Regions from separate parts of the Mycobacterium sp. URHB0021 genome, predicted to be linked through region 1. Evidence: riboswitches for the same ligand, from Rfam matches in the RefSeq annotation. Region 1 holds a riboswitch; each other region holds the start of a gene.

Evidence for each region. A riboswitch is a leader RNA that binds a small molecule or an ion and turns the genes downstream of it on or off. The one in region 1 is predicted to bind S-adenosylmethionine.
Region 2: another riboswitch for S-adenosylmethionine. It lies ahead of ACVWWN_RS34490 (bifunctional o-acetylhomoserine/o-acetylserine sulfhydrylase); the one in region 1 lies ahead of ACVWWN_RS03650 (VIT1/CCC1 transporter family protein).
Region 3: another riboswitch for S-adenosylmethionine. It lies ahead of ACVWWN_RS20890 (hypothetical protein); the one in region 1 lies ahead of ACVWWN_RS03650 (VIT1/CCC1 transporter family protein).
Region 4: another riboswitch for S-adenosylmethionine. It lies ahead of ACVWWN_RS36110 (hypothetical protein); the one in region 1 lies ahead of ACVWWN_RS03650 (VIT1/CCC1 transporter family protein).

What each region holds. Positions count from the first base shown of each region.
Region 1 is NZ_JBSRZT010000002.1:322,408-329,843, forward strand. Features, by position in the region: gene ptsP (phosphoenolpyruvate--protein phosphotransferase) at 1-1,006, shown strand, start outside; SAM riboswitch class IV at 1,411-1,524, shown strand; gene ACVWWN_RS03650 (VIT1/CCC1 transporter family protein) at 1,666-2,799, shown strand; gene ACVWWN_RS03655 (Gfo/Idh/MocA family oxidoreductase) at 3,236-3,901, opposite strand; partial or broken gene ACVWWN_RS03660 (S-(hydroxymethyl)mycothiol dehydrogenase) at 3,787-4,086, shown strand; gene ACVWWN_RS03665 (OsmC family protein) at 4,102-4,653, opposite strand; gene ACVWWN_RS03670 (LLM class F420-dependent oxidoreductase) at 4,715-5,650, opposite strand; gene ACVWWN_RS03675 (MerR family transcriptional regulator) at 5,765-6,157, shown strand; gene ACVWWN_RS03680 (hypothetical protein) at 6,216-6,416, opposite strand; gene ACVWWN_RS03685 (Lrp/AsnC family transcriptional regulator) at 6,492-6,956, opposite strand; gene ACVWWN_RS03690 (DMT family transporter) at 6,955-7,436, shown strand, end outside.
Region 2 is NZ_JBSRZT010000002.1:6,575,659-6,583,094, forward strand. Features, by position in the region: gene ACVWWN_RS34480 (NADP-dependent isocitrate dehydrogenase) at 1-567, opposite strand, end outside; gene ACVWWN_RS34485 (NADP-dependent isocitrate dehydrogenase) at 642-2,891, opposite strand; SAM riboswitch class IV at 3,158-3,277, shown strand; gene ACVWWN_RS34490 (bifunctional o-acetylhomoserine/o-acetylserine sulfhydrylase) at 3,437-4,789, shown strand; gene metX (homoserine O-acetyltransferase MetX) at 4,829-5,950, shown strand; gene ACVWWN_RS34500 (class I SAM-dependent methyltransferase) at 5,947-6,684, shown strand; gene ACVWWN_RS34505 (FAD-dependent monooxygenase) at 6,665-7,436, opposite strand, start outside.
Region 3 is NZ_JBSRZT010000002.1:3,789,951-3,797,386, reverse strand. Features, by position in the region: gene ACVWWN_RS20920 (hypothetical protein) at 1-10, shown strand, start outside; gene ACVWWN_RS20915 (hypothetical protein) at 7-429, shown strand; gene ACVWWN_RS20910 (hypothetical protein) at 426-662, shown strand; gene ACVWWN_RS20905 (DUF2510 domain-containing protein) at 941-1,066, shown strand; gene ACVWWN_RS20900 (DUF2637 domain-containing protein) at 1,347-2,159, opposite strand; gene ACVWWN_RS20895 (helix-turn-helix domain-containing protein) at 2,156-2,380, opposite strand; gene ACVWWN_RS20890 (hypothetical protein) at 2,510-3,103, opposite strand; SAM riboswitch class IV at 3,138-3,248, opposite strand; gene ACVWWN_RS20885 (helix-turn-helix domain-containing protein) at 3,664-4,068, opposite strand; gene ACVWWN_RS20880 (tetratricopeptide repeat protein) at 4,516-4,953, shown strand; gene ACVWWN_RS20875 (helicase-related protein) at 5,214-7,436, shown strand, end outside.
Region 4 is NZ_JBSRZT010000002.1:6,913,099-6,920,534, reverse strand. Features, by position in the region: gene recB (exodeoxyribonuclease V subunit beta) at 1-2,092, opposite strand, end outside; gene recC (exodeoxyribonuclease V subunit gamma) at 2,095-5,334, opposite strand; gene ACVWWN_RS36115 (HD domain-containing protein) at 5,341-5,958, opposite strand; SAM riboswitch class IV at 6,091-6,202, shown strand; gene ACVWWN_RS36110 (hypothetical protein) at 6,236-6,595, shown strand; gene ACVWWN_RS36105 (hypothetical protein) at 6,599-6,916, opposite strand; gene ACVWWN_RS36100 (VOC family protein) at 6,915-7,292, shown strand; gene ACVWWN_RS36095 (STAS domain-containing protein) at 7,273-7,436, opposite strand, start outside.

The DNA of each region.
Region 1 (7,436 bases):
CGTCGACCCACCGCCCGACGCGCAACGCGACTTCGCGGCCAGGGTGGCCACGCTCGCCCGGCGTCAGTCCGAGGCGAAGGCGCACGCATCCGAGCCGGCGGTCACCCGCGACGGCATCACCGTTGCCGTCGGCGCCAACATCGGCTCGGTCGACGACGCGCGGGCGGCGACCGCCCAGGGCGGAGACTTCGCCGGCCTGGTGCGTACCGAGTTCCTGTTCCTCGGGCGCCAGGACGCCCCCGACGTCGAGGAGCAGTTCGCCGTCTATCGCAAGATCGCCGAATCGCTTGACGGGCACCGGATTACACTGCGCACGCTCGACGTCGGCGGCGACAAACCGCTGGAGTTCCTGCCCGCGCCCGCGGAGATGAACCCTTTCCTCGGGGTTCGCGGCATCCGGCTTTCGCTGGCCCATCCCGAACTTCTGGCCGACCAGCTGCTGGCGATGGTGCGGCTGGCCGAGCAGACTCCTGTCAGTGTGATGTTTCCAATGATCTCGACGCTCGACGAACTGTTCGCCGGGCGCCGGCTGCTCGACGAGGCGATCGCGCGCACCGGCCGCGATCGGCCCGTGGGACTGCAGGTCGGCATGATGGTCGAGGTGCCGGCGGCGGCGCTCAAGGCCGCGGCGTTCGCCCGTCATGTCGACTTCTTCTCCATCGGCACCAACGACCTCACGCAGTACGCGCTGGCTGCCGACCGCAACAACGACGCCGTCGCCGCGATCGGCGACACCTTCGATCCCGGGCTGTTGCGCTTGGTGCGGGCCACCTGCCATGGCGCGGCCGGACGCGCGTCGGTCTCGGTGTGCGGTGAGTTCGCCGCCGACGAGCGCGCCGCAGCGCTGCTGCTGGGCCTGGGCGTCGACGCCCTGTCCGTCACGCCGCCGGCGATCCCTGCGACGAAGGAGGCGGTGCGCGCGGTGGACACGGGCGAGGCGCGCCGGCTGGCCGAAGACGCGCTATCGGCAGACAGTGCCGCCGCGGTGCGGGAACGCCTGGGCTAGCCGATTAGTCGCTGTTGGTCCAGTCGAAGTCGGCGCGGGTGCGGGCATGAAAGAACCTCGCGCGTCGAATCGATGATGCGACGACTGCGAGGCGAAAGCTAGCGTGGCGGTGCCCGCGTCTTTTCATGATCGCAACCATGAACGATCCTGTGCAGCAAGACTTTCATAGCTTGGGGAGGTTATGGAAATGGCTCTGCGGGGTCCCCAGATGTGCGACACGCTGAACCGCCCCGGTGCCCCAGCGAATTTGGCGGGCCACCCGGCTGGGCGCCGTTGTGGCTCTTCCACGTGTCGATCATCTCGGCGGTACGGGGGCTGAGTCCTCTATGCGTAGTAGCGCGACACGAGGACAGACCGCGATGAACGACAGGCGGACGACGCTGGGGCCTCGTCGAATCAAGTTGCTTCACGAGTTGCCGTCGCCAAGCTCCGACTCGGCGGCACGCCAACCGCACGCTCGTTGGGTGGCTCGGATGAACGAAGCGGTCAGCATCTTCCGGTGCGGGCAAGAGCGCCCTCGTATGCGGAGGCCCTAGTCAGGGACGGGCAATGACTGAGAACTCGAACTCCAACGACACAACGGCGCAGGCCAGATCGCCATGACAGACGACTTGTTCGGGTTGCCTGGCGCGCCTGTTCGTCGGGAATGATTACTCGATATGGACAGAAATCTGTTTCGTCGTGAGACACCGGATGAGGGGTCTGTCCCGGCCGAGGGGAAGCATCCCACGTCGTCCGAACTGCGTCGCTGGCGCCAGTATCTGGCCGATGAGCAGGCAGAGGCGGCGGTGTACCGGGACCTGGCGGGACGGCGCACAGGGGAGGAACGCGAGATTCTATTCGCGCTCGCCGACGCTGAGGGCCGCCACGAAAAGCATTGGCGCACGCTGCTTGGCGACCAGATCGGAAAGCCGCGCCGCGCTGCGCTGCGCACCCGGATCCTGGGTTTCCTGGCGCGCCACTTCGGGTCGGTGTTCGTGCTGGCCCTCGCCCAGCGCGCGGAAGACCGCTCAACCTACGACACCGACGTTGATGCCACCGCCGCGATGGCCGCCGATGAGCACATGCACGCTGAGGTGGTGCGCGCCCTGGCCACACGGGGGCGCAACCGGTTGTCGGGCACCTTCCGGGCGGCGGTGTTCGGGGCCAACGACGGCTTGGTCAGCAACCTGTCTCTGGTCCTGGGGATCAGCGCCAGCGGGGTGTCCAACCACACGGTGCTGGTCACCGGCATGGCCGGATTGCTCGCCGGGGCGCTGTCGATGGGTGCCGGTGAGTACGTCTCGGTGAATTCGCAGCGTGAACTGTTGCAAGCCTCCACTCCAGATGCGCAGGCCGGATCGGCGCTGCCGCAACTCGACGTCGACGCCAACGAGCTGGCGCTGGTCTACCGGGCGCGCGGCATGAGCGAGTCCGAGGCCCGGGCACGCGCTACCGAAGTCCTCACCTCTGGCGCTCCGGGCTTCTCCGGGCACCCCCGCGACGCGGCGCCCAGCACCGAGGGGCAAGACGCGGTCGGCAGTGGGCTCGGTGCCGCCGCGTCCAGTTTCTGCTTCTTCGCCTCGGGCGCGCTGGTGCCGGTGCTGCCGTACCTGTTCGGGCTCGAAGGCCTGATCGCCGTGATCGTCGCAGCGGCGCTGGTGGGCGCTGTGTTGCTATCGACCGGTGTCGTCGTCGGTTTGTTGTCCGGTGGGCCGCCGCTAAGGCGGGCACTGCGTCAATTGCTCATCGGATACGGCGCCGCCGCCGCCACCTATCTCCTGGGACTGCTGTTCGGCGCTGGCATGGGCTAACGGCTGGCTGGCGGATCAACGGCCTCGTCGGCCCCAGAGAATGACCGGGTGTGGCCCGCACCACCTGGTGGCCCAGTGCTCGGTGTTGCTCGAACCATCCCGCTATTGCACACGCCAGCGGATGCGGCGGGTCACCAATTCGGCCGCGCCCAGCGCTCATTGCTTCGTCCCCGCGGAACTTCGTCGACAGCGACGGTGATCACCTGTGCGTACCCGTCGGCCGTTCCTTCGACCTACGGTTGGCCTCGGCGATGCGCTGGTCCTCCTCGGCGCGCTCGACAGCTGGCGGCCCTCAGGTGGCCGACTTTGGGCCGACAGGCGGTCGTTTCGCTCCTGCACACTCGATTTCTTGACTTGGGTGACCCAGGCACCGCGGTCGAGCTCGATGTCGACACTGTTCTTGAAAGGGGCTAACAAGGTCATATCCGGACCCTGCCTAAGAGGTGATCGCGACGGTTTTGCCGGTGATCGCCGACTCGGCGGCGGCATTGGCCAAGACCAGGGCTGCGACACCGTCCTCGAAGGAAGGTGAGCAGGGTTCACCGGTGCGGATGGAGTGTGCGAACGCGTCGAGTTCGGCTCGATACGCCTGGGCATAACGCTCGAGGAAGAACGGAAGATACGGCGGAGCTTCCTCAGTCCCGGACGCGTCATAGCGACGGACCAGGGTCTTGGTGGCATTGCCCGCGATAACATCCCGTCGGTGCCGAACGCTTCGAGGCGTTGGTCGTAGCCGAACGCGCAGTGCCGGGAGTTGACGATGGTGACTGAGTTCGCCGTTGTTGCCGCGCAGCGTGATTGTTGCGGAGTCGAAATCGTTGAGCTCTCGGATGTCGTCGCTGAACACGTTGGCGCCCACGGAGGAGACCTCGACGATTTCGGGGATGAAGAATCGGGCCATGTCCAGGTCGTGGATGGTCATGTCCCGGAAGATGCCACCCGAGGCGGCGATGTAGTCCTTGGGAGCCGGCGCGGGATCACGGCTGGCGCCAGGCCTTCTACGCACGAGACCTGGCAGGCACGGTCGTGCTGGTCGGCGTCCCCACTCGGGACTTGCGTCTGGAGATGCCGTTGGTCGACTTGTTCTCCCGCGGTGGATCATTGAAGTCGTCCTGGTACGGAGACTGCCTTCCCGAACGCGACTTCCCGACGCTGGTCGACCTGTACCAGCAGGGCCGCCGCCCGCTGGATCGCTTCGTCTCCGAACGCATCAAGCTGGACGAGGTCGAGGACGCCTTCCACACCATGCACTCCGGAGCCGTGCTGCGCTCGGTGGTCGTGCTGTGAGCGGTGACGGACCGGTCAAGTCAACGTGGTGGTGACCTCGACTGGGCGCATCAGCGTGTCGCGGATGGGGGAGCGGGACTCCACTACCTTGATGAGTTCCTCCAGCTCCTCCCGCGTCGCGTTCGGAGCGTCGAGCTCGACCTCGACGCGGATCTGCTGGGCCCCCGGGCTCTGGTCCTTGTCGACGCCGAGGAAACCGGCGAGGTCGAAGTCGGCCTCGAGGTGCAGGCGGTAGCCGGCGAGCGTGATGCCCCGCGCCGCGGCGTTGGCGGCGAGAGTGACCGTGTAACAGCCGGCGAGAGCCTGAAGGATGTACTCGCCCGGTGAGGCGGCAGTGTCGCTGCCAAGGAGTGCTACCGGCTCGTCGCTTGACATGTCGAACCGACCGGCCCGCGAGTCGTCGGCCCGGCCGGCCTGCACCAGGCTCCCGGTTGCGGCCGCAAGGCGGAACCCGCCCTTCCACGCGCCGTCAACGGAGAAGGTGACGCGCCCGAGGCCGCGCTGATTGGTCACTGCCTCGATGGTGTCGTTGAGGGCGTCCAGGTCGACGCCGTTGATCGTGCTCATGCGGTTCCTTTTCGGTAGGGGACGGGCGCAAGTCGGCCATCTCCGGTGTCGGCCCCATCGGTCATGAAACTGCGGCCCGTTCGGGGATCTCGACCGCCGTCTCGAGCATCTGCTTGGTGCTGGTGAACCAGTCCTGCAGGTTCAGATCGATGATGACCTCGTCTGCGCCGGCCGCTGCGGCCGTTCGGACGTCGTCGATGATTTGGTCGAGTGTGCCGACGAACGGCGTTCGGTCCGGTCCTGCCGGACGGTCGGTGAAGGTGACGTTTCCGACCACGACCATCTCCATGCCGCTGGTGTCGCGGCCGTAGTCCGAGGCCAGGTCGCGGATGCGGTCCCAGCGTGCGCGCAGTTCCGCGGCTCCGGCCGATCCGGGTGTGCTCAGAAACGGTAGCCAACCGTCTGCGCGTTCGGCGATGCGCCGCACGGCTTTGGGACTCACGCCGCCGAGCATCACGGGGATTTTCGAAGTGGGCTTGGGCAGCACCGCGGCGTTGTCGATCACGCATCGAGGGCTGCGGATGGTCACCGGGTCCGGCCCCCACACGGCGTCAAAGACGTCCAGCGTCTCGTCGAGGAAGCGGCCGCGATCGGCCCCGGTGGCGCCGGCGGCCCGGAATTCGTCGGTGGACCAGCCGGTGCCGATACCGGCGATCATGCGCCCGCCACTGATCTGGTCGATCGTGGCCAGCGCCTTGGCCAGCTGGACGGGTGTGTGCAGGGCGGCGACCAGAAGGGAAACACCGAGGCGCACCTTCTCGGTCACCACCGCCGCCGCGGTGAGGACTGCCAGGGGGTCGGCGGCCTGCCGCGAATGTTCCGGCCACGGCACGTTGGGCTGTTCGGCATAGGGTTCGGCGGGTGTCTGCGGGAAGAGCAGCCGTTCGTAGGTCCACAAACTGTGGTATCCGGCGGCTTCGGCCGTTCGGGCTGCTTCGATCACGTCGTTTTGTAGGTCGACCCCCAGTCTCTGGGGTATGCGAAGTCCGAGTTTCATGTGACGTCTCCGATGTAGTCGTGAATGGGGTGGCCGCCGCAGAAACCTGCCCGGTCCATTCCTCGAGTGTTGAACGTTCACATTTGTGTGAAGGTCAAATGTAAGCTCGAACACATGCAGATCGGACAGCTCGCGGAGCGTACGGGCGTTTCCCGTCGGCTCCTGCGCTACTACGAGGAGCAGGGGCTGATCAAGCCCAGCCGCGCCCTCAACGGTTACCGTGAGTACGGCGAAGCGCACGTAGATGTCGTGCTGCAGATCACGGGACTGCTCGATGCCGGACTGCCGACCCGCATCATCGAGCAACTGCTGCCGTGCCTGGAGCAGCCGCAGACCATCTACGTACCCGATGTGACACCGGAAATGATCGACACACTGCGACGCGAACAAGCTCGGCTGTCCGAACGCATCGAGTTCCTGACCCGCAACAGAGACGCCGTCGCTGACTACCTCGACAAGGTGCTCAGCGTCAAGGCGGCGAACAACAAGAGCAGCGTCACGCCATGATCTGACAATTGTCTTGCCGGCGGCGAATCAACTTGGTGGGCACGCAACTCCAGGTTGGTCAGAACATCTTGCGGATGTCGTCCTCGAACTCGCGGACGTGGGCCTCCGCGAGTTCGCGTGCCTTGGCGCCGTCGCGGTCCAGGATCGGCTGCAGCACCTCGGTTTGACCGTGCACATGGTTGTTGTACTCTTTGCTCGCCGACCGCACCAGCCGGCCGAGCCCTACCGAAGTCGTTTTGCGGCGATGTGTGCGTGGCAAATCCGAATGCCATTCGTCGGGCGCGATCGAAGGTGGTCAAGCGACCGGCACGTCCCGCGACATGTCGCCGACCGATCACGGAATGTTAAGCGGCGACAGGGGTTTCGTGACGGCGAAGGCGAATGTGGTCTTGATGGAAGCCAGTGACGGGATTCCGCGGATCTGCGTTCTCAGCAGTTGCTCGTAGGCGGCGAAGGACTCCACGACGATCTTGGCTAGGTAGTCATCGTCGCCCGCCAGTAGGTAGGCCTCGACGACTTCGGGCACCGCGCGCAGTTTCGCCTCCACGGCGTCGACGACTTCGGGTGTGTGCGACAGCAAGGTCAGGCGGGCGAACGCGGTGATCGCCAGTCCGACGGCGGTCTGCGACACGACCGCTGAATAGCCGGCAATCACGCCGCTGTCTTGAAGGTTTCGCACACGTCGCAGGCAGGGCGACGGTGAGAGTCCGATGCGGTCCGCGAGATCTTGATTGGTGAGCCGGCCGTCGCGCTGCAGCTCGAGCAAGATGCGACGGTCGATGGTGTCGAGATCGATCATGCAGCGGATTCTGCCACTACATATAAGATACTGCGCAGAAGTAGCAAGCCTCTGCTGCCGATACTTATCTAAAATTGCTCATATGTCTCTCCGCATGCCCGAAAAGATACTGGGGATGGCGGCGGTCATTGCCACTGTCGTTCTGTGGTCCTCGTTCGCGTTGTCCGCTCGAGCGATCCAGGACTCGAGCCTCACCACGATCGATGTGGCGATGATCCGTTTCCTGACGCCGCTCGTCGTGCTGGCGCCGTGGCTGCCACGAACCCTAAAAGCGGTGCGCCGTGAGTCGCCGGGCGCCGTTGCGGTCATCGCTGTCGGCGGGCTGCCGCACTTCCTGCTCTTCGCTCTGGGAGCAGCCCTGACGAGCGCTGGACTCACGGGACTACTCGTTCCCGGAAGTGTGCCGCTGTTCGTCACCGTCATCGTCTTCCTCTTGCGTCGCACTCCCATTCCGACACGTCGTCTCTTCGCGCTGGTCGC
Region 2 (7,436 bases), 6.3 Mb from region 1:
AATGGATTTCTTGAAGTTGTACATGCCCATGATCACGCCGCCGCCCTCGGGGATCTGGACGACGTCGTGCACCATCGGCTCGCCGCCGTCGTCCGGCGTGAATGTCACCGTGAAGGTGCCCGGCTGGTCCACCTTTGTGTTGAAGGCCCGGTACTGGTCACCGAACGCGTGCCGGCCGATGATGATCGGCTTGGTCCAGCCCGGCACCAGACGCGGCACGTTCTTGATGATGATCGGCGCGCGGAAGATGGTGCCGCCCAGAATGTTTCGGATCGTACCGTTGGGCGACAGCCACATCTGCTTGAGATTGAACTCCTTGACCCTGGCCTCGTCGGGCGTGATGGTGGCACACTTGACGCCGACGCCGTGGCGCTTGATCGCCTCGGCGGCGTCGACGGTGACCTGATCGTCGGTCTCGTCGCGGTGCTCGATGCCGAGGTCGTAGTAGTCCAGGTCGATGTCGAGGTACGGGTTGATGAGAGTGTCCTTGATCAGCTTCCAGATGATGCGGGTCATCTCGTCGCCGTCGAGCTCTACTACCGTGCCTTCGACCTTGATCTTCGACATAGGCGCCACCCTACAAGGGCTGACCAGCCCGTTACGTTTCGCTTTCGCAACCGGCGGGTGCCCCGGCCGGTGTGTCAGACCTTCGCGGCCTCCAGCGTGGAGTTCAGCGTCTTGCTCGGCCGCATGACCGCCATGGTCTTCTCGCGGTCCGGGTAGTAGTAACCGCCGATATCGACCGTATCGCCTTGTACCTCAGCCAGTTCGGACACGATGGCGTCTTCGTTCTCGGCCAACGACTTGGCCAGTGAGGCAAAGTGGTCAGCCAACTCCTTATCGTCGGTCTGCTCGGCGAGTTCCTGTGCCCAGTACATGGCGAGATAGAACTGGCTGCCCCGGTTGTCGAGTTCACCGGTCTTGCGCGACGGGTTCTTGTTGGCTTCCAACAGCTTTCCGATGGCCCCGTCGAGGGTCGTGCCCAGGAGCGTGGCGCGCTTGTTGTCGGTCTTGCGGCCGAGGTCCTCAAAACAGGCGCCGAGGGCCAAGAACTCGCCCAGCGAATCCCAGCGGAGGTGATTCTCCTCGACCAGCTGGTGGACGTGCTTGGGCGCCGACCCGCCTGCGCCCGTCTCGTACATGCCACCGCCGGCCATCAGCGGCACGATCGACAGCATCTTCGCGCTGGTGCCCAGCTCCAGAATGGGGAACAGATCGGTCAGGTAGTCGCGCAGGATGTTTCCCGTCGCGGCGATGGTGTCCTCGCCGCGGATGACACGCTCCAGCGTGTACCGCATCGCCCACACCTGCGGCATGATCTGAATCTGCAGGCCCTCGGTGTCGTGGTCCTTCAAGTACTCCTTGACCTTCTTGCGCAGCTCGGCTTCGTGCGGACGCTCGGTATCCAGCCAGAACACCACGGTCATGCCCGAGGCACGCGCCCGGGTGACGGCCAGCTTCACCCAGTCCCGGATCGCTGCGTCCGTGACGATGGGCATGCGCCAGATATCGCCGGCTTCCACGTTCTGTGTGAGCAAGACCTCGCCGGTGTCGAGGTCGACGATGTCGGCCACCCCGTCCTCGGGGATCTCGAAGGTCTTGTCGTGACTGCCGTACTCCTCGGCCTGCTGAGCCATCAGGCCGACGTTGGGCACGGTGCCCATCGTGGTCGGGTCGAACTGGCCGTGGGTCTTACAGAAGTTGACGATCTCCTGGTAAATGCGGGAGAAGGTGGACTCCGGGTTGACCGCCTTGGTGTCCTTGGTCCGCCCGTCGGCGCCATACATCTTGCCGCCGAGCCGGATCATCGCCGGCATCGACGCGTCGACGATGACATCACTGGGAGAGTGGAAGTTCGTGATACCACGCGCCGAATCGACCATGGCCAGCTCCGGGCGGTGTTCGTGGACAGCATGGATGTCCTGGATGATCTCTTCGCGTTGCGACGCCGGCAGCGCCTCGATCTTGTCGTAGAGATCGGACATGCCGTTGTTGACGTTAACCCCCAGTTCGTCGAGCACCTTCTGATGCTTGGCGAAAGCGTCCTTGTAGAAGACCTTGACAGCGTGGCCGAAGACGATGGGGTGCGACACCTTCATCATCGTGGCCTTGACGTGGAGCGAGAACATCACGCCGGTCTTGTAAGCGTCCTCGATCTGCTCCTCGAAGAAGTCGCAGAGCGCCTTGCGGCTCATGAACATGCTGTCGATGACATCACCCTCGTTGAGCTCGACCTCCGGCTTGAGGACAACGGTCTTTCCGGGCTCCCCGCCCCGTTTGGTCTTCAGCACCATCTTGACCTTGCGCGCCTTGTCGAGCGTCATGGACTTCTCGCCGTGGTAGAAGTCGCCACCCTTCATGGTCGCGACGTGTGTGCGCGATGCCTGTGACCACTCGCCCATGCTGTGCGGATGCTTGCGTGCGTACTCCTTGACCGCCTTGGGCGCGCGACGGTCCGAATTCCCCTCGCGCAGTACCGGGTTCACCGCGCTGCCCAGGATCTTCGCGTAGCGCTCCTTGATGGCCTTATCCTCGTCGGTCTTCGGTTCCCCGGGGTAGTCCGGCAGGTCGTAGCCCTTGGCCTTGAGTTCCTTGATGGCCGCCAGCAACTGAGGTACCGAGGCGCTGATGTTCGGCAGCTTGATGATGTTGGTGTCCGGCAGATGCGTGAGGCCACCCAGTTCAGCCAGGTTGTCCGGGACGCGCTGCTCCTCGGTCAAGCGGTCGGAGAACTCCGCCAGGATGCGTGCCGCCACCGAAATGTCGCTGGTTTCGACGTTGATCCCCGCCGGTTCGGTGAACGTCCGAATGATCGGCAGAAAGGCATAGGTCGCAAGCAGCGGCGCTTCGTCGGTCAGCGTGTAGATGATGGTCGGCTGCTCGGCGCTCATGTTGTCTCCCGCGTCGGTGTCGGTCAGGTTGAAAGTAGCTCCGCGTTGTCACGCGGCTATCAGTATCGCGTTGGGTATGACGCTACGCGCGAGCGAGGGGTCCGGGTACTGCTCCCGATCGAGGTCGGGTACACGGCGAGCGGTCCGCAAGATAGGGGCATTTTCCCCATGCGGGGCACGTCGCGCCGGCGGGAGGATCACATGGTGTCCTCGCCCCCGCAGAACCCGCTGGCAACCGATCAGTCTGGTGCGATACGCTTCGGGTCGGTCATGAGCGCCAGCGTCAAGCCCCGGCTCGCTGGCCGGCAACCCTCCAACCGCGGTGGGGTGCCCCGGGTGATGACCAGGTTGAGTAGCCCCAGCCGGCTACGCGGCAAGCGCGGGTCCGTCAGAACGGGCCCCCCGAGAGACAGGGAAACCTGATGCGGAGGCCCACTGTGTGCCGTTGCTGTTGAACCCCCCCGCCGTGCGCCGTCGTTACTTGACGTACCCGGCCGCCGGCGCCTTCCCCTGGATTTCCGAACCTCCTAGGAGCGACCCCGAACATGAGCAGCAACGAACTCGACGACCCCACCGCGCGCTGGTCTTTCGAGACCAAACAGGTCCACGCCGGTCAGACGCCCGACGGCACCACGAACGCGCGGGCCCTGCCGATTTACCAGACCACCAGCTACACCTTCAACAGCACCGACCACGCGGCCGCCCTGTTCGGGCTGGCTGAACCCGGCAACATCTACACCCGCATCATGAACCCGACGCAGGACGTGGTCGAGCAACGCATCGCCGCGCTCGAGGGCGGTGTGGCCGCACTGTTCCTCTCGTCGGGTCAGGCCGCGGAGACACTGTCGATACTCAACATCGCCAATGCGGGTGACCACATCGTGTCGAGCCCGCGACTGTACGGCGGCACTTACAACCTTTTCCACTATTCGCTGCCCAAGATGGGCATCGAGGTCAGCTTCGTGGAGGACGCCGATGACCTCGACGCCTGGCGCGCCGCCGTCCGGCCCAACACCAAGGCGTTCTTCGCCGAGACGATCTCCAACCCGCAGATCGACGTGCTCGACATCCCGAGCGTCGCGGCCGCCGCCCACGACGCGGGCGTCCCGCTGATCGTCGACAACACCATCGCCACGCCCTTTCTGATCCAGCCGATCAGCCACGGCGCCGACATCGTCGTGCACTCGGCCACCAAATATCTTGGCGGGCACGGTACCGCGATCGCGGGCGTGATCGTCGACGGCGGCACCTTCGACTGGACGAACGGCAAGTTCCCCGGGTTCACGACGCCCGATCCGAGCTACCACGGTGTGGTGTTCGCCGAACTCGGACCGCCGGCGTTCGCCCTCAAGGCCCGCGTCCAGTTGCTGCGTGACCTCGGCTCGGCCGCGTCGCCGTTCAACGCCTTCCTGATCGCGCAGGGACTGGAAACGCTCAGCCTGCGTATCGAGCGACATGTGGCCAACGCGCAGAAGGTCGCCGGGTACCTGGTCGACCACCCCGACGTCACGTCGGTGAACTACGCCGGCCTGCCCACGTCCCCGTGGCACGAACTCGGAAAGAAGCTGGCGCCCAAGGGAACCGGCGCCGTGCTGGCCTTCGAGCTCGCTGGCGGCATCGAAGCGGGCAAGGCCTTCGTCAACGCGCTCACGCTGCACAGCCACGTCGCCAACATCGGCGACGTCCGCTCGCTGGTGATCCATCCGGCGTCGACCACTCACGCCCAGCTCAGCCCCGAGGAGCAGTTGGCCACCGGCGTGACACCGGGTCTGGTGCGGCTCGCGGTCGGTATCGAGGGCATCGACGACATCCTGGCCGACCTGGAGCAGGGTTTCGCCGCCGCCAAGCCGTTCAACAGGGCCGGAAAGGCCGATCCGCAAACGGTGGCGTCGTTCTAGGGAGATGACGTGACAATCTTTGATACGACGCCGGTCGATATGGCTTCGATAGCTATGACAACGGTCGGTCTCCCCGCCGAGGGTGAAGTCGGCGTGGTGAAGATCGGCGCCCTGACGCTGGAGAACGGGGCGGTGATCGAGGACGTGTCGATCGCCGTGCAGCGGTGGGGTGAGCTCTCCCCCGGCCGCGACAACGTGGTGGTGGTGCTGCATGCGCTGACCGGCGATTCGCACGTGACGGGTCCGGATGGACCGGGTGACGAGACCGAGGGCTGGTGGGAGGGCGTCGCCGGACCAGGCGCCCCGATCGACACCGACCGCTGGTGTGCGGTCGCCACCAACGTCCTGGGTGGCTTTCGGGGCTCGACCGGCCCGAGTTCGATCGCGCCGGACGGCAGGCCATGGGGGTCACGGTTTCCCCAGGTTTCCGTGCGCGACCAGGTCGAGGCGGACATCGCCGCGCTGGCGGCGCTGGGCATCACCGAGGTCGCCGCGGTCGTCGGCGGCTCGATGGGCGGCGCCCGTGCGCTGGAGTGGGTGGTCAGCCATCCCGACGACGTGCGCGCGGCCCTCGTCCTGGCCGTGGGCGCGCGCGCCACCGCCGATCAAATCGGCACCCAGAGCTCTCAGGTCGCCGCGATCAAATCCGACCCTGCCTGGCAGAACGGCGACTACTACGGCAGCGGGCGCTCACCTGACGTCGGCGTGGAGATCGCGCGTCGCTTCGCCCACCTGACGTATCGCGGCGAGGCGGAGATGGACGCCCGGTTCGCCAATGACCCGCAGGGTGACGAGGACCCGTTGAACGGCGGTCGGTATTCGGTGCAGAGCTATCTCGAGTACCAGGGCAGGAAGCTCTTGGCGCGCTTCGACGCGGGCACCTACGTCGCCCTCACCGATGCCCTTTCCAGCCATGACGTCGGCCGCGGCCGTGGCGGTGTCGAGGCCGCGCTGCGCGGTTGCCCGGTACCGGTGGTTGTCGGCGGTATCACCTCGGACCGGCTTTACCCGCTGCGGTTGCAAGAGGAATTGGCCGAGCTGTTGCCTGGTTGTACCGAGTTGAACGTGGTCGATTCGAAATACGGTCATGACGGCTTCTTGTTGGAAACCGAGGTGGTGGGCAAATTGATTCGTCAGACGCTGGAGTTGGCCTCGCGGTGACGGAGGACACGCGGCAGCGGCAGCGGTCACTGTCGTTCGGCCAGGAGGCGGCGGCCTACGAGCGAGGCAGGCCGTCGTATCCGCCGGAGGCGATCGACTGGCTGCTGCCGCCGGGCGCCAAGGATGTGCTCGACCTCGGCGCAGGCACGGGAAAGCTGACGACGCGGTTGGTAGAGCGCGGGCTTGCGGTCTTCGCGGTTGATCCGATCCCGGAAATGCTTGAGATGCTGAGCAGTTCGCTGCCGGACACCCCGGCGCTCCTCGGCACTGCCGAGGAGATTCCGCTCCCCGACGACAGCGTCGACTCGGTCCTCGTGGCGCAGGCGTGGCACTGGTTCGATCTCGAGCGGGCCATCAAGGAAGTGGCTCGGGTGCTGCGGCCGGGCGGCAGGCTCGGACTGCTGTGGAACGCCCGTGACGAACGGTTGGGCTGGGTCAAGGATCTGGGCCAGATCATCGGCCACGAGGATGACCCCTTCAGCAGCACGGTCACGCTGCCGAAGCCCTTCACGGGCCAGGAGCGACATCAGGTCGAGTGGACCAGTTATCTGACCCCCCAGGCGCTGATCGATCTGGTCGCGTCGCGTAGCTACTGCATCACCTCGCCCGAGCAGGTGCGCACCAAGACTCTGGACCGGGTCCGCAACCTGCTGGCCACTCATCCGGCCCTGGCCAACTCCAGTGGCCTGGCGTTGCCCTACGTCACCGTGTGCATCAGGGCGACACTGTCCTGAGATCACCGCTTTCATCGCCGAACCAGCGGCGCAGTGCCGTGCGCAGGCGTTTCGCGTCATCAGGCTCGAATCTGTCTGCCGCCCAGGCAACATAGCCGTCTGGCCGAATGAGTAGTGCGGCCGCCGGCGTTTCCGCAATCCGGGCCGAAAGCACGTCCACGCGGTCCGACCATGGCGCTGCGGCCACCGTCACCTCCCCGTCCGACAGGTCGAGCAGAAGCGGGCGCGCCTCGTGGAAGAGGTCGGCGAGGCGGCTGCCGTCGTCGAAGACAAGGTCGGGTACGAGCAGCCCGGACATCCGGTGCTCGTCGCCGACGTCGTAGCGGACGTCGGAGCCGGCCAACAGACCGGCGAGATGCGCCGCCACCTCCGGTTTGCTCGCCAGTTCGCCGAAAAGCTGGCGCAGGGCTGAGACTTCGGGTCCTGGCGCCGCCAGCGCGAGCTGAGCCTGTGAATGCATCATCACGCGCTCCCCCACTGGAAAGCGCTCGGACTCGTACGTGTCGAGCAGCCCCGCCGGCGCCCATCCGTTCACCACGGCCGCCAGTTTCCAGCCGACGTTGACCGCGTCCTGCATGCCCAGGTTCAATCCGGGCCCGCCCATCGGTGAGTGCACGTGCGCGGCGTCGCCGACGAGCAGCACCCGCCCGCTTCGATAGCGTTCGGCCTGCCTGGAGTTCATCCCATCGAGCCGGCGCAGCGCATGTGCCCCTGGCTTTTTCGGCGCCGCCAGGGGGACATCGACGCCCAGC
Region 3 (7,436 bases), 3.5 Mb from region 1:
ACTGCGATGATCACTCAGGTTCGCTGCGACCAATGCCGACAGCAGTGCACGGGTTACATCATTTCCGAGTTCGGCCGGATTGCCTGCGCCAGCTGCACCATGAAGGACCGAACGCCCGCGCTGAGCCGGTTGACGTGGGACGAGCTGGAAAACCTGGCGCTCGACCGACTGGTTGCCTCTGTGGACGACGAGAACGGCTGCCCGGACCGATCGGCCCGGCAGCAGCTCGCCGTGCAGCTGCAGCTTGAAGGGGCCCTCCGCGGTCTGTCGTGGGCCGATGCCTCACGGGCGGTAGTGGCCATCTCCGCGGACGCCTGCCAGGGCTGGCACCTTCACAAGTTGCTGGCTCGGGCTGCGTCGGATTCCTGGGATGACCCCATCGCGGTGTCACGGGCATTCACAATCGTTGTGGAGGTGCTAGAGCGATGACTCAGATCGATGTCTACTACGGGCCCGGCCACGAGTTTGCCGAGTGGATCGACAAGCACCACTTGCACGACGAGCCGGTGCTTGTGTATCGGCACGGCAGCACCACCCGGGGCAAGATCCCAGATGGTTGGGTGCTCGTCCATGACGATGATATTTGGATCACCGGCGCCTGGGAACTAGACGGCGTTGATAAGGCTGTTACCAGCGCCAAGCAACACATCTCCCAGCTCTAACCCAGAAACACGAAAAAGCCCCCGGGCTCTATGGCCGATGGTTTCTTTGTTGGGCGGGAGTCGATTCGGTCCTCAAGGCGTTCATGCAGGGCCATGAGGAATACCGATACAATCGACGCCGAGTTGCGTCTGGTTTGCTGCGCTGCGCGGGGCATGCCGGGAAACGGGCGGGCCGCTGAACGGATGTGCTCGTGGCCGATGGTCTACTTGACGAGCGACTGATGCTGTTGTGAATTTGCTGTACGGGTGTAAGCCAGCAGGCCCTACGATGCGGGGCCATGACCACGTTGCCGCCCGGCTGGTATCCCGATCAGGCGGGGAGTGGCGGGCAACGCTACTTCGACGGAACACCATCCACTACGGATTCGTCGTTCTGGCCATCCTTGCGCTGCTCGGCACGCTGATACTGGCCACACTGATGTTCTCGACGGCCAGCGACCCGAACACGGAAGGCATAGGTGTCGGGATAGGTCCGCTGTGGCTGATGTGGGGCGGCATGTGGACGTCATATGGTCCGCCTCCGGCATCCACCACACCCGACGTGGCAGACGGCAGGGATGACGGCTGCGCAAGCACGCTCATCAGCGCACGGCAGCATGCCCGGCGGGGGTCCTGCAGTCGCGAGTCAGTGACGGGCCGGTAGACGGTCGCTCCGCATGGAGTGATTGCGCTGTCTGCGGTTTCCTACACCAGTTCCAGCGTGCGCTGACGGTGCGCTGCGGCGGCGGCGATAACCCGAGATACGGCCGAATGATGCACCCCGGTGTTCTTGGCGATCCGGTTCTGCGGATCACCAGAGTCGTGGGCGGCGAGGATGCGCGCGACCACCGCGACAGGTTGGCGTGTGATCTTCTCAGCAACCAGCACGGCCGCGAGTACGCGGTTCGGTTCGTCCGCGCTGGGAACCGCGCCTTCCGTCGCGGACGCATTCGCGTCGTTGCGGTCCGCCATCGCCACGGAGGCGGGTGTCGCGATCGAGGCGTCGCGTCTCGAAGTCGCGGTGATCGCGCTCGGAGCCGCGGTTACTCCCGCGCTACGCGTCGCGTTACGGCTGCGACGTGCAGGTTTGTCACCAACTGCAACGAGCGCGAGCGTGGAGACGCCGATCGCCAGATCGATGACGAGAGGCAAGACGGGCGCGAGTCCTGGCCGGATACCCGCGATCACCGCGAGGTCGCGCAAGGCGACGAACGACAAGATGAACGCGCCCACCGCGAGTGCTCCAGTCGCGGCCACCGCCGCGCGGTAGACAGCACCCGAGGCGGTCACCTCGGCCAGCACGGCAAGACCGTGGACCGACAGCAGGAGCACGATGGGCGGCACCGCGGCGACACTCCCAGCGAGCGGCCGAGTATCGGGCGCAGCCGTGAGCCACGCATGCGCCACGTTGCCCGCCAGCGACACCCATGTGGCGAGAATCAGCCACGTCCAGAAGAACCGGACCGCCCGCCGATGGTTCCTGCGCGTGATGTCGCCCTGGGTGAGGTTGGTGGTCATTGCTGGTTCCCCGCCAGGACATGGTCGAATGTCCGCTCCCCGATCGTTACGGTGACGCGAGCTTTGGCTCCGAGGGCGTTGAGGTACTCGGACAAGGTGCTCAAGAGCACATCACCCCGGCGCTCAAGTTGAGACACGCTGCCCTGAGTGGTGCACAGTCGAGCCGCCATCTCGGCCTGGGTAACTCCGGCCTCGCGGCGGATCTCCGCCAGTTCGATCATGAACTGAGATTAGCTGCGACTGATATCAGTTTCAACTGATACACGCTTGTTAGCTTGGTCGAGACGGGACGCGATAGCTGCCCCTGCGAGCCCTGTGCTGTCCAGGTCGCTCCGCTGCGGTGACGTCGGTCAGTCCGCTTGTTGCTCTCGGCGTTGGCGGACGACGTCTTCGGGGTTCGTGGTGGCAGGCGCGTCACCGAACTTCGCTGCGAGTTTCTGCAGCAGCGCCGTCTCCTGCGTGGTTGGAGGGTCGACCCCAACCAAATACCCCGACTGCGGGTCCCCGGCGTCACCGTCAGGTAGGGCATCGAGGTCAGCCAGCCAGTGCTGGGGAATCGTGTAGCCGTGGTTCTCCCGCATCGCCCGCTCGATGAACTGCCTGGTCGTCTCGGTCGGCCGCCGACGGATGGCTGGAACGCAGGGTGCCACCGTCTCAACCGTGGCGAGATTGAAAGAGCCACTTGAGATCACGTATAGCACGTGATACCTAGGCTTCCATTCGGCGCGGCCACCGAAGATGAGCGCCGAACGCAGACGGTCAGGATCGTGATACCACAGCGTCAGTTTCAAGTCGTCACCTTCGATTTCGACGCGGCCATCGTCGTGAACGGCAACGACCTTCACTTTGACAATCGGCTGCCCGTCCTGGTGTGACTTCTTCCCCTGAATCCAGTGCATCAGGTGGCCGGAGCCGTACGAACCGCAGGAACGATTCTGAGACATTGCGGTACTCCAGAAAGATTGGGCCTCCACTGCCGAGGCGCTCCTGCCCGCACCCGTTGGTGCCAGCCGCTTCGTCATCCGAGCCACCCACGAGCGTGGGGTTGGCGTGCCGCAAGTCGGAGCTTGGCGACGGCATCTCGTGAAGCTCTCTCGATTTTACGGACGTCCGCGTCGGCCATGGCTCTTCGGGGCGCTTTGGGTGGAGCTGCCGGGAATCGAACCCGCTTCTCTACCAGGCAGTATGCCTTCTGAGCTGCATGCTCGCTCCGTCCCGGTCCGGTTCAGTCCCGCTCGTTACCTGCGGTTTTGTTCTCGGGTCTTGACGGCGTCAAGACCGATCACACCGCTGCAAGCCGCCGGTTTCAGATGCCTTGCAGTCGTCATAACAACAGCGTCTGCAACTTCCTGGGCCAGTCATGAAGCTCTCCGCATGTCCCTGACACAGCAGCACGACAGCTGCACGCGCCACTGGTACGTCTTGTCCGGCACCGAGTAGTGCACATCGAAAGACAGCTGGCCACAGGACCTTCATCGCGTTGCGGGGATGCAGATCCTCCCACTCAGCAACCAACCGCTCGCGGGAGATGGGCGCGCCCGGCAGCTTCCGTTCGACCGGAAGGGTCATATCGCTTTCTCCTTACGAAATCGTCAAGGTCTTCCGCCTGGACAAACGAGCGGCGGCCGATCTTAACGAGGGACAGTTCGCCGTCCTTGACCAACGCGTAGAACGTGGTGGGGCTGATGCCGCCCAGCTGATGCCGGGCTTCTTTAACCGGCACGAGGTGCCGGTTATGTTTCTTGTCGCACCATGGGCATAGAAGAAAATCTTCTTGGGGTATCTCGGGACGTTCAACCGCGCGTGCAGGCGCCGGAGTTGGGCCCTCCCGCCGGACGGCTGCCGCGCTGACGGCCTCGTTGACGACGTCGCGGATGGCTTGGGCGAGCCGGTCGGCGGCGTCGCTCATCGCTGTTGTCTCCGATCATCGGTGCGCTGAATAGTGTTGCGATCCAACCAATCCAGCACGTCTGACCAACGGTAAAGCACCCGCCTTCCTCGTTTGACGAACATCGGCCCAGTGCCCCTGTATCGATCCTGGGCAAGAGAAGCGGTCGTGGTGTGGAGGTACTGGGCCACCTCAGCGGGCGTGGCGAGTGCTGGAAGTTTATCGGGCATGACCGCCGATGATAGGAATTGAAAGGGGCTGGTGCCATCTCCACGACACGGGCACGGCTGGGCACTCAGGTGCATCCGACCGCCGCGAGCTGTCGCTGAAACAGCACGGTGATGGTTCCTCTGGGCGATCTCGATCTGGGTGGTCATCGTGTTCCCCTTCTGGCGGTGAGGTCGTACGTCACCGTTCGCTCGCCAACTTCAACGACGATCTTGGCGTCCACGCCGAGTGCCGTGAGTCATGACGCCACCTGTCGCCACCACGGCTAGAGTCCACTCGCATGGGGACATTGACGTAACCGCCGCTGAACTGCAAGCGATCACTGCTGAGGCCAAGAGTGGCGATGTTGCAATGCAAAACGTCCTTGGGACCATCTTCTTTCAACGTGGAGATCTGGATAGGGCTGAGCAGTGGTTGCGGACAGCTGCTCTCGCTGGCCACTACGACGCGGCTTACAACCTCGGCGTCCTGTTCCTCAATGATCGAGCCAACGAACCTGCGGCGGAGCGGTGGTGGCAACATGCTTCAGCGGGTGGCCACGCGGGAGCCAAGCATGCACTAGGGATCTTGTGTTATCAGCGCGAAGATATGGCAGGAGCCAAGCGGTGGTGGGTGGAAGCAGCTCGCGCCGGTGACCAGGATTCCATTGACAAACTCGAAATATTGCTCGCCGACTGAGCCGCTTGGTCTCGACGCCGTCGCCGTTAGTTCCTTGTACATGATCGGTACGAGCCCGGCGAGCAGCTTCTGTGACAGGTCGGGTTGTTGAGGATCTGGGCCGAGAGGTAGACGAAATAGTCACCGCTGAAGGGCTGTGCTCAAGGAGGGGAACAATGTCGGACGCGGCCTCGCGCCTCTCGGTCGACGATCGTCTTCACGTCTCTGCGTCGGCCAGTCCTCGTATCCTCCACCCATGACCGCGCAACTGGGCCGACTCGATGACTGATCAGACCGCCGCCGGGGCCTCGACACGTTTGGAGGACCTGCAGGCTGGGCTCAGATTGTCCGGCTTGTTGCCGCAGACCGTGTCGATCCTTGCGGTTACTGCCCACGGACCTGATGCGGTCACGCTAACCTTCCAGGATGTCAGCGGCGCTCTGGGCCAACGACTGCTCTACCGCACCGACGAGGCCGCGCTGTCGATTGAATCCCCGACCGCCCGCTGGCAGTTCGACGCGGACCCTGCCGAGTTCCGTCTTGCTGCCGAGGCGTTACGGATCCGGATGGCCGGTCTGCACGACCCGATGGTCGCGGTCTCGTCGAGTGCGGTTGAGCCGCTGCCGCACCAGATCCGCGCCGTCTACGGCGAGCTGCTGCCCCGCACCCCGCTGCGCTTCCTGCTCGCCGACGACCCGGGGGCCGGAAAGACGATTATGGCCGGGCTCTACGCCAAGGAGCTGATGCTGCGGGGTGATCTGACCCGAATGCTAATCATCGCCCCGGGCAGCCTGGTCGAGCAGTGGCAAGACGAACTGGCCACCAAGTTCGGCGTCGCCGCCGAGCTGCTGTCGCGGGAGATGATTGGCGGGCTCGTCGATGGCAACCCGTTTGCCCGGTATCCGCTGCTGATCGCCCGGATGGATCACCTGGCCCGCAACGACGAGCTGATGACTCTGCTTGACGCCAGCGACTGGGATCTAGTGATCGTTGATGAGGCGCACCGTATGTCGGCGAACTGGTGGGCTGGAGAGTTGTCCACCACTCGCCGCTACGAACTCGGCCAGCGCCTGAGCCCAATCACCCGCCACCTATTGCTGATGACCGCCACCCCCCACGCGGGCAGTGAATCAGGATTTCAGGCGTTCCTCGCGCTGCTAGACCCGGACCGGTTCGAGGGTGAATACCGTTCGGGCGCGCACACGACCGACACCTCGGGGCTGATGCGCCGGATGGTCAAAGAAGAGTTGTTGACGTTCGAGGGCAAGCCGCTGTTTCCGGAGCGGATCGCCGAGACCGTGCCCTACCAATTGTCCGACGGGGAGAAGCACCTCTACGAGGAGGTGACCCGTTACGTGCGTGAGGAGATGAACCGAGCAGAGCGACTCGGCAGTGACAACCCCCGCGCCCGCACCGTCGGCTTTGCCCTCACCGTGCTGCAGCGTCGTCTGGCGTCGAGTACCCACGCGATCCTCCGCTCGCTGCAGCGCCGCCGTGAACGGTTGGAGACAAAGCGCCGCGAGATGCTCGACCCACGTCTGGCCCGCTCGGAAGACGAGTTAGCCGAGTCGCGGTGGACCCGGCTGGAGGATCCCGACGAACTCGACGCCGACGAGACCGAGCAGCTCGAAGAGGCCGTCGTCGATGCCGCCACGGCAGCGCAGACGATCGCTGAGCTCGACATCGAGATCGCCCAGCTCACCGAGCTGGTCGCCTGGGCGCGCTCGGTGAACGAGAGCGGCGAGGACCGCAAGTGGAGCGAGCTGCGCGCCCTGCTGCTCGATGAACCCCTGCTGCAGGGAGATGACGGGCCCCGCAAGCTGATCATCTTCACCGAACACCGCGACACCCTGAACTATCTGGTCAGCCAAATCCGCAACGTTCTGGGCCGTGGGGATGCGGTGGTGACCATTCATGGAGGCACGCGCCGTGAACAGCGACGAGTCATCCGAGAGGCCTTCACCCACGACCCCGGCACCCGCATCCTGGTGGCCACCGACGCCGCCGGGGAGGGGCTGAACCTGCAAGCGGCCCATCTGATGATCAACTACGACCTCCCGTGGAACCCCAACCGCATCGAGCAGCGGTTCGGGAGGATCCACCGCATCGGCCAGCGCAACACCTGCCGCTTATGGAATCTGGTCGCCGACGACACTCGCGAAGGGCACGTGTTCACCCGGCTGCTGGAGAAAATGGAAGTACAGCGCCGCGCCTACGGCGGCCGGTTGTTCGACGTGCTCGGTGATGCGTTCAGAGACCAGCCGCTGAGCAAGTTGCTGATGGACGCCATCCGCTACGGCGATGACCCCGCACGCCGCGCAGAGCTAGACCGTGTCGTCGACGACCAGGTCGGCAAAGGAACCGAAGATCTTCTCCGAGAACGGGCCTTGGCCCGCGAGTCGCTGACTCCCCACGAGCTGAACGAGCTGCGTCGACAGATGGACGAGGCGCGGGCCCGCCGCCTGCAGCCCTACTACATCGAGTTGTTCTTCCGCGACGCGTTC
Region 4 (7,436 bases), 6.6 Mb from region 1:
TCGGTTCGTCCTTGGACGGCGCCCACCACGCCACCACCTGTGCCTGCGCCCGCGTCATCGCCACATACATCAAACGGCTGTCGTCACTTGCATCCTCGGCGCGCCCCAGCTTCGACACCGCGTTGAAGTCCGGACTGTCGCTGCCACCGATGTGCAGACACCTGGTGTCGCCTTCGTGGTACAGCACCAGCTCGGGTTCCCACACGTTGCGGTTGAACGCGAACGGCAGATACACGATCGGGAACTGCAGTCCCTTGGCGACGAACACGGTCATGACCGCAACCGCCGCGGCGTCATTGTCCAGCCGGCGAGCGTGTTCGGACACGCCGCTTCGGTCGTCGCGCTGCGCGCGCAACCAATCCCGTAGGGCGGGAAGCGTGAAGTGCTCTCGGTGCGCAGCCTGCTGCAGCAGTTGCGTCATGTGCGCCAGGTCGGTCATCAGCCGGTCGCCGTTCTGCCACGACAGCACCCGGTCACCCATGCCGTTGAGCTGCGCCGCCTCGAAGATCGCTGCGACACCACGTTCGCGGGCGTGACTGGCCCACTCCCGCAACGTGTCCGCGACGCGATCGGTCAACTCGTCACCTCCGTCGACGAGCGACTCGGCCGTCTCGCCGAAGAACATCGTCGCCGCCGCGGCCCGCACGATGCCGGACCGGTGCGGCTGATCGAACGCCTCGAGCAGCGCCAGCCAATCCTGCGCGGCATCCGAGGTGAAGATGCCGGAGTCGCCGGTATAGACCGCAGGAATGCCGGCCTCACACAGCGCGTCGTAGCACACGCGGGCGTCTCTGTGCTTCTCCACGATCACCGCTATGTCGCCGGCCTCTAGCGGTCTGCCGTCGAACGTGGCATCCGAGTTCAGCAGGGTGCCGATGTCGGCCGCCAGATCACGCGAGATGTGAGTGCGCAGTTGGTCGATCAATATCACGTGCGTGCCGCTGCGGCCGAACTTCTCCCGACCCACCACCCGCAGCCGGAAAGGATCGGGGCGCGGGGCGCCCACCAGGCGGGACCCTTCGTGGTGCGCTTCGACGTCGTGGACGATGATCCGCTCATGCCCGAGACGCGCACCACGCAGTACCGCCTGCAGTCGCTCCACCAGCGCGGCGTCGCTTCGCCAGTTCGTGCCCAGCGTCATCTGCGTGCCCGCGGTCGCTGACGCACTGAGATACGTGACGATGTCTCCGCCGCGGAAGGCGTAGATGGCCTGTTTGGGATCGCCGATCAGGATCAGCGTCGAGCGGCCGGTGAACGCGCGGTCGATCACCTGCCACTGCACCGGATCGGTGTCCTGGAACTCGTCGACCATCACGATCGGCCAGCGGTGATGCATCCGCGCCTGCGCCGCCGAGTCGTGGGCCTTCAGCGCGTCGGCCAGCCGGCCGAGCAGATCGTCGTAGCCGAGAATGCCGCGTCGCCGCTTCCGGATCTCCAGTTCGGCTGTGACATCCTGCGCGAAGCGAACGCACACCGCCGCGCGCGAACCGGGGTCGGGATCCTCCGGCCGTAGCTGCGTCGCCGGATGGTTGACCACCTCGCGAGCCAGCCGCAGCGCGTCGGGGTAGGTCAGCAGCGGATGATCGCGGTCGCGGCCGAAGTGACGCAGGTAGAGGTCGTCGACGATCTCGGTGACCAGCTCGTCGAGGCTCTCCACCAGCGTCACGCCGCTGTCGGTGTCGCCCGCGACCCCGAGAGATCTGAGTACCAGTTGGCAGAACTGATGTGTGGTGGCGATGGTCGCCGCGTCGAATGTGGCCAGGGCGTCGCGCAGACGTCGCCGGCGATCCTGGAGTTCCTCTGGCGTTCCGGCGAGGAGATGGGCCACCACCTGGTTGTCGCCGGCACGGGAGGGATCGGCGAAAGCGTGGACTGAATCGACGATTTGACGGCGCACTCGATCACGCAGCTCCTGAGTGGCGGCTCGGCTGAACGTGATCAACAGCATTTGGTCCAGCGTGGCCACACCCTCGGCGATATAGCGCGTGACCAGACCGGCCAGGGCGAAGGTCTTGCCCGTCCCGGCGCTGGCCTCCAGCACGGTGGTCGACCGCTCGGCGGGCAGCGGTCCCAGCAGATCGAAGGGCTTCATCGTCACTCCAGCGCTCGCAGCATCGGCAGCCACAGACGGCACGCGTAGGTGTCGAGGCCCCGGTCGACGAGGTGGGTCAGCCATGTGCCCTTACCGAACGCCAGCTGATACGCCGGCTCCTGGTCCTCGCCGGGATAATTGTTGGTCTTCCAACGGAAACCGGCCGCGCGTTCGGCATCGCCGTGGCCGTGCCGGGCGTCCGCCCACGCATAGGACGTCTTGACGGGAAGCGGCAACGGCTCGCGTCGCCCCTCGTCGTCCATCGCGACGAGGTCGGCCAACAGGTCCAGCGCGGATTCCGCAGGCCGGTTCATGATCTCCACCCGCGGTGTCGTGCCACGCCTGGGCCGGCCGATCGAGATGGCCGACCAGTCCCGGCCGGCAGCGTGGGCGAGCAACGCCAGCAACGGAATCCATGGTTGCAGCAGGTGGCGGCCGTCGAGCTTGGAATAGGTCACTGAGACCAGCCGATTCCCGTACACCGGTGAGACGGTGCCGATGAGCCGCCGCCCACCGCCCAGGTCGATGTCGACGTCGACGGCGCCGGGTTCTGCGCTGCGATAGGGACGGGCGGCGTCCGCGATCAACGCGGCCTGATCGCAGATCTCGTTGGCCTTGCGCCAGCCCAGGTTTCCGGGTGGAAGCGTGCCCCGTCGCCATTCGGCCTGACGCGCCTGGTCGGGATCCATGCCGTGCAGCATGTCGTGCAGCATCCGGTCGCCGACCGTCCACTCCTCCAGGCCGTTGATGTCGACCGGCATGGCGTCCTCGACGCCGTCGACCTCCCACGGCAGGGTGTAGTCGAGCGCGCGGAAGAACCCCTTCACCGGATCGCGGAAGAACGCGACGAGATCGGCGAGCGCCACGTCGTCGGGCGGCGGAGCGGGCAGCGGGCCGGAAATGAACGGGGGTCGGTCGGCGCGCTCGCCGGTGCGCGCGATCGCCGCGCGTTTCACGGTGGTGTCGAAGGTGAACGGCTCGCCGGGTATCAGCATGCCGGGGATCACGTTGCGGGTATCGAAGGGCTGCAACGGATGCCGGACGACTATCCTGTCGCGCACCGGCGCGGGCGTCGTCACATCCAAGGAGTCGATGAGCTCGGCGAGCGGTACCGCGGGTGGGCGTTCCTGACCGGAGTACTCGTTGGCGCCGGTGTAGGTGATCACCAGCTTCTCGGTGGCGGCGCTGATCGCGTCCAGCAGCAATTGCCGCTCCTCGGAACGGATGTCGCGCTCGCCGGTCATCGGGTCGCGGGCCAGCGCATCGTCGCCGTCGACAACGCCCACCCGTGGGAACACGCCGTCGTCCAGGCCGACCAGGCACACCACCCGGTGCGGCACCGAGCGCATCGGCACCATGGTGCACACGGTGAGCGTGCCGGTGCGGAAGTTGGCCCGGGTCGGGCGTCCCGCGAGGTGGCTTTCCAGCAGGGCACGGATGTCGGGCAGGCGCATCAGCGTGCCGGCCCGCGGCCCTGCGCTATTCAGCACATCGGCGAACTCGCGCTCGAGCTGGCTGGTCTGCCAGGCATCGTCGTCGTCGACCCGGGCCAGTAGGCTGATCCCGTCGGCGAGTGAGGTCAACCATTGATTCAATGGCTGTGCACGGGTGAGAGATTCGACGGTATGCGCAAGCCTGTCCACGAATTCGGCCAGCTGCCCGGCGAGTTCGACACGGTTGCTGCCGACGTCGTCGAGCGGCAGGGTGGTGTCGATCCAGGCGTGCGAATCGTCGGACATCGCCACTCCGGCGAGGACGCGGTCGATACCGAAACGCCAGGTGTTCTGGACGAAGTCGACGCCGAACGGTTGGCGATGTGCGCGGTCGAAGCCCCAGCGGATGTTGGCCTGACGGACCCACCGGGTGATGTCTTCCAGGTTGTCGTCGGTGAACCCGAATCGGGCCCGCACCGGTTCGGTCTGCGCGAGGTTCAGCACCTCGCTGGACGTCGCCCGCCCGCCGGCCAATGCCAGCAGTTGGGACGCGACGCCGAGCAGCGGATTGGTTTGCACGAGTGAGCGGTCAGCCAGGCGCACCCGCAACTGATGGGCCGGATGCACGCCACGGATCATGTCGCCGAGCCCGAAGCCGGCGACGATCAGCGGCGCGTAGGTTTCGATGTCCGGGCACATGACGAGGATGTCGCGGGGTTCCAGAGGCCTGTCGTCGGCGAGCAGACCGAGCAGGACCTCTCTGAGGACGTCGATCTGACGGGCCGGCCCGTGGCAGCTGTGGATCTGCACCGAACGGTCAGTTGGGTTGTGCGCCCGGCCTTCCGGCCTGACCGCGTTGGCGGTGATATCGGATTGCAGCCAGCCCAGGAGGCTATCGGGTCGGTCGGTGCCGGCCAGGTATTCGTCGGTCTGCGTCTGGGCGGGCAGGCTGCGTTGCAGCTCGCGCAGGTCGCGGCCGAGAGTGGCCAGCAAGGGGTGGGCCACTTCGCGGTGGCTGGTGTCGTCGCGGCGGGGGACCGGCCCGTGAATGCCGCGGAGTGAGGACCACAGGTCATCGCTGGGGTGCGGTAACCACAGATGGAGTTCGTGGTGGGTGGCCAGGGCCTCGAGAAGTTCGATCTCGGTGCTCGGCAGTCTCGTGTGACCGAAGAGCGAGATCCGCTCTGGCAGGCTGGTCGGGGATTCCTGCAGGGAGGCAACGGTTTTGGCGTGCCTGATGTGGGGCGGGTCGGCATCGATGCGGTCGACGAGCGCACGCCACAAGGCTGGCTGCCAGTGAAGGTCGGGCGTGATGTCGCCGGTGGTTTCGCGTTCCCAGTCGACGAGCAGCTGCGGCCGCTGGCGTGCATACGAGGCGAACAACCCGGCCAGCCGGCGGGCCACCGAGTAGCGCCGGCCCTGCCGAAGCTCCTTCTCCTCACCCGCTTCGAAATGCCCGAGGTGGGTGGCCAGAGGTTTGCACCAGGCCTGCGCGCAGCTGGCGTCGATGACGTCCAGCATTGGCCAGACCATGGCATCGGGTGACCACGGGTCGTCTTGGGCCGTGCCCGTGATCTCTCCGATGAGCGACCGGGGGTTACGGAACGAGATGCCCGCGCAGACACCGTCCTGACCGTCACCGCGCCCGAGGATGTGGGAGAGGCGCTGACTCAGCCAGCGCTCAACTCCCTTGGCGGGCACGATGACGAGTTCTTCGGCGAACGGGTCGGCGAGCGGATCACTCAGGAGCGCACCGAGGCCGTCGGCCAGGAGATCTGTGCGCTCGGCACGGTGCAGGTGCATGGCCATCGAGCGTCAGACTACGGCCGGCTGGCCGTCGCCTTTGACGAGGCGCGTCAATTCCCGGAGCACACGGTCGAGTTCGCCGACCATCCAGCTGCTCAGGCCGCGCCTGCGATAGGCATCCAGTAGCTCGCCGTAGTACCAGAGATGGTCGTGCGGGTTCTTTCGGTTGAACCGGTCCCACAGTGACGGCCCGTGCGTGTGGTAGTCGCGCAGCATCGACCTCGCGTTGTCGAGCTTGTCGGCGACCGAGACCAACAGCATGTCCTGGCCGACGTCCGCCAGGTGGTCGATGTACTTTTGCTTGCGCTCCGGCCACGGCGGCTTCGGCACCTCGTTGGTGTCGCTGCACTCCTCGACGATGCGCGCGACCTCGTTGCCGAAATTGACGCGGATCTCCTCCAGCGTCGGGGGACCGCCCTGATCCTCGACGGCGTCGTGCAGCAGCGCCGCGATGGCCTGCGTCTCCGAGCCGCCGTCGTTGAGCACCAGCCCCGCGACCGTCAGCAGATGCCCGACATACGGGATGTCGCCGCCCTTGCGGACCTGGTCGTGATGCTTCTGCTCGGCGTACACCAGCGCTTTCGAGAACTGCCCCGTCAGTATCGGAGTTGCGGTTTGCTCAGTCACCTTCTTTTGCCTCCTCTTCCAGTACGACCATAGCGAGAGGGAGTGACATTTCTGTTTGCCCATCTCTCAGCGAGAAAGTCGCTGACGGGTCTCGAACGACCGCCCGCGCGGGACGAACTACACTCGTCTCAGCTTCACGAGATGCCGTCGCCAAGCTCCGACTGGACGGCACGCCAACCCCACGCTCGTGGGTGGCTCGGATGACGAAGCGGTCTGCACCAGCCGGTGCGGGCAAGAGCGCCTCGGCCGCCGGGGCCCGGAAACCTGAGAGCCTTTCGTGCGTAAGTCCTTCTTCCGCCATTTCATCGCCGACCCCGTGTGCGCGTTGTCTGACCCCGGTCATCACGTCGACATCGGCCGCTACTTCATGGCCGTGGTCAAGTCGTCGGTCGCCGTCCGGGTCACCGGGGTCGTCGGCGACGACGGGTTGGTCCGCCTCGACTGGGACGACGGGTCGGCCCGTCTCTGGCATCACCGCCCGGCGGATCTCGAATTCGCGCTGCGAGACACCGCGGGCCGCGCCGAATGGGCGCCGGAATGGCAGGTGCTGCTCGTGCCGGGCGCCGCTTTGGCCGACGAGCGCACGGTGTTCACCCTCGCCACACCCGACCAGCACAGCGAGTGCATCGCCGGTTGACGGTTACTCGAAGTCAGCCCTGCCCAACGGTGTTGGAGTCAACGGCGTTATCGTCACCGTGTTGGAGACACCGCTGACGCTCACGAGGCTGTCGTTGCACTCGATCGCCTTGTGGTCTCCGACGCCGGCGACGCTGATCTGCCCGCCCGGCTCCGGCGGCGCCACCGTGGGGTAGCTCGGCATGCTGGGGAAGCTGGGAATCGTCGGGATCGTGCCGCCGGGCAGCGCACTCTTCACGCTGTAGACGATCACGCCCGCGACCCCGCAGATGGTCCCACACGGCCGTTTGCGGTGCCGGGATTGCGGCAACTCCGCCGCCATGATCGGAAACCTGCGCTCCGTCGTGCTCGACACCAAAGATCCGCGCCAACTCGGACAGTTCTACGAGGCGGTGCTCGGCGGAACATTCGAGGCGGTGGACGACACCTGGTCGGTGCTGACGGACCCGACCGGCCGCCGCCTCGCGTTCCAGCTGTCGCCCGAACACCAACCGCCGCGCTTTCCCGACCCCAGGGGTTCCCAGCAGTTCCACCTCGACATCCAGGTCGACGACATCGACACGGCCGAGCGTGACGTGTTGGCGCTGGGCGCCAGCCGGGTGACGGACGCCGAAGGTGAAGACCGCTTCCGGGTCTTCCGCGACCCCGCGGGGCACACCTTCTGCCTGGTCTGGGGCATCACCCCAACCGATGTCTGATCGCGGCAGGCAGCGTCCCCTCGGGATCGCACAGTCGCAGGACTCGCAGCACCGCACCGCTGGCGAGCAGAATCCAGCTCACGGATGCCTGTGCGCATCGTGTTTCGATTGTGCGTAGCGCCGAAAACCCTGCGGTGCCAAAGA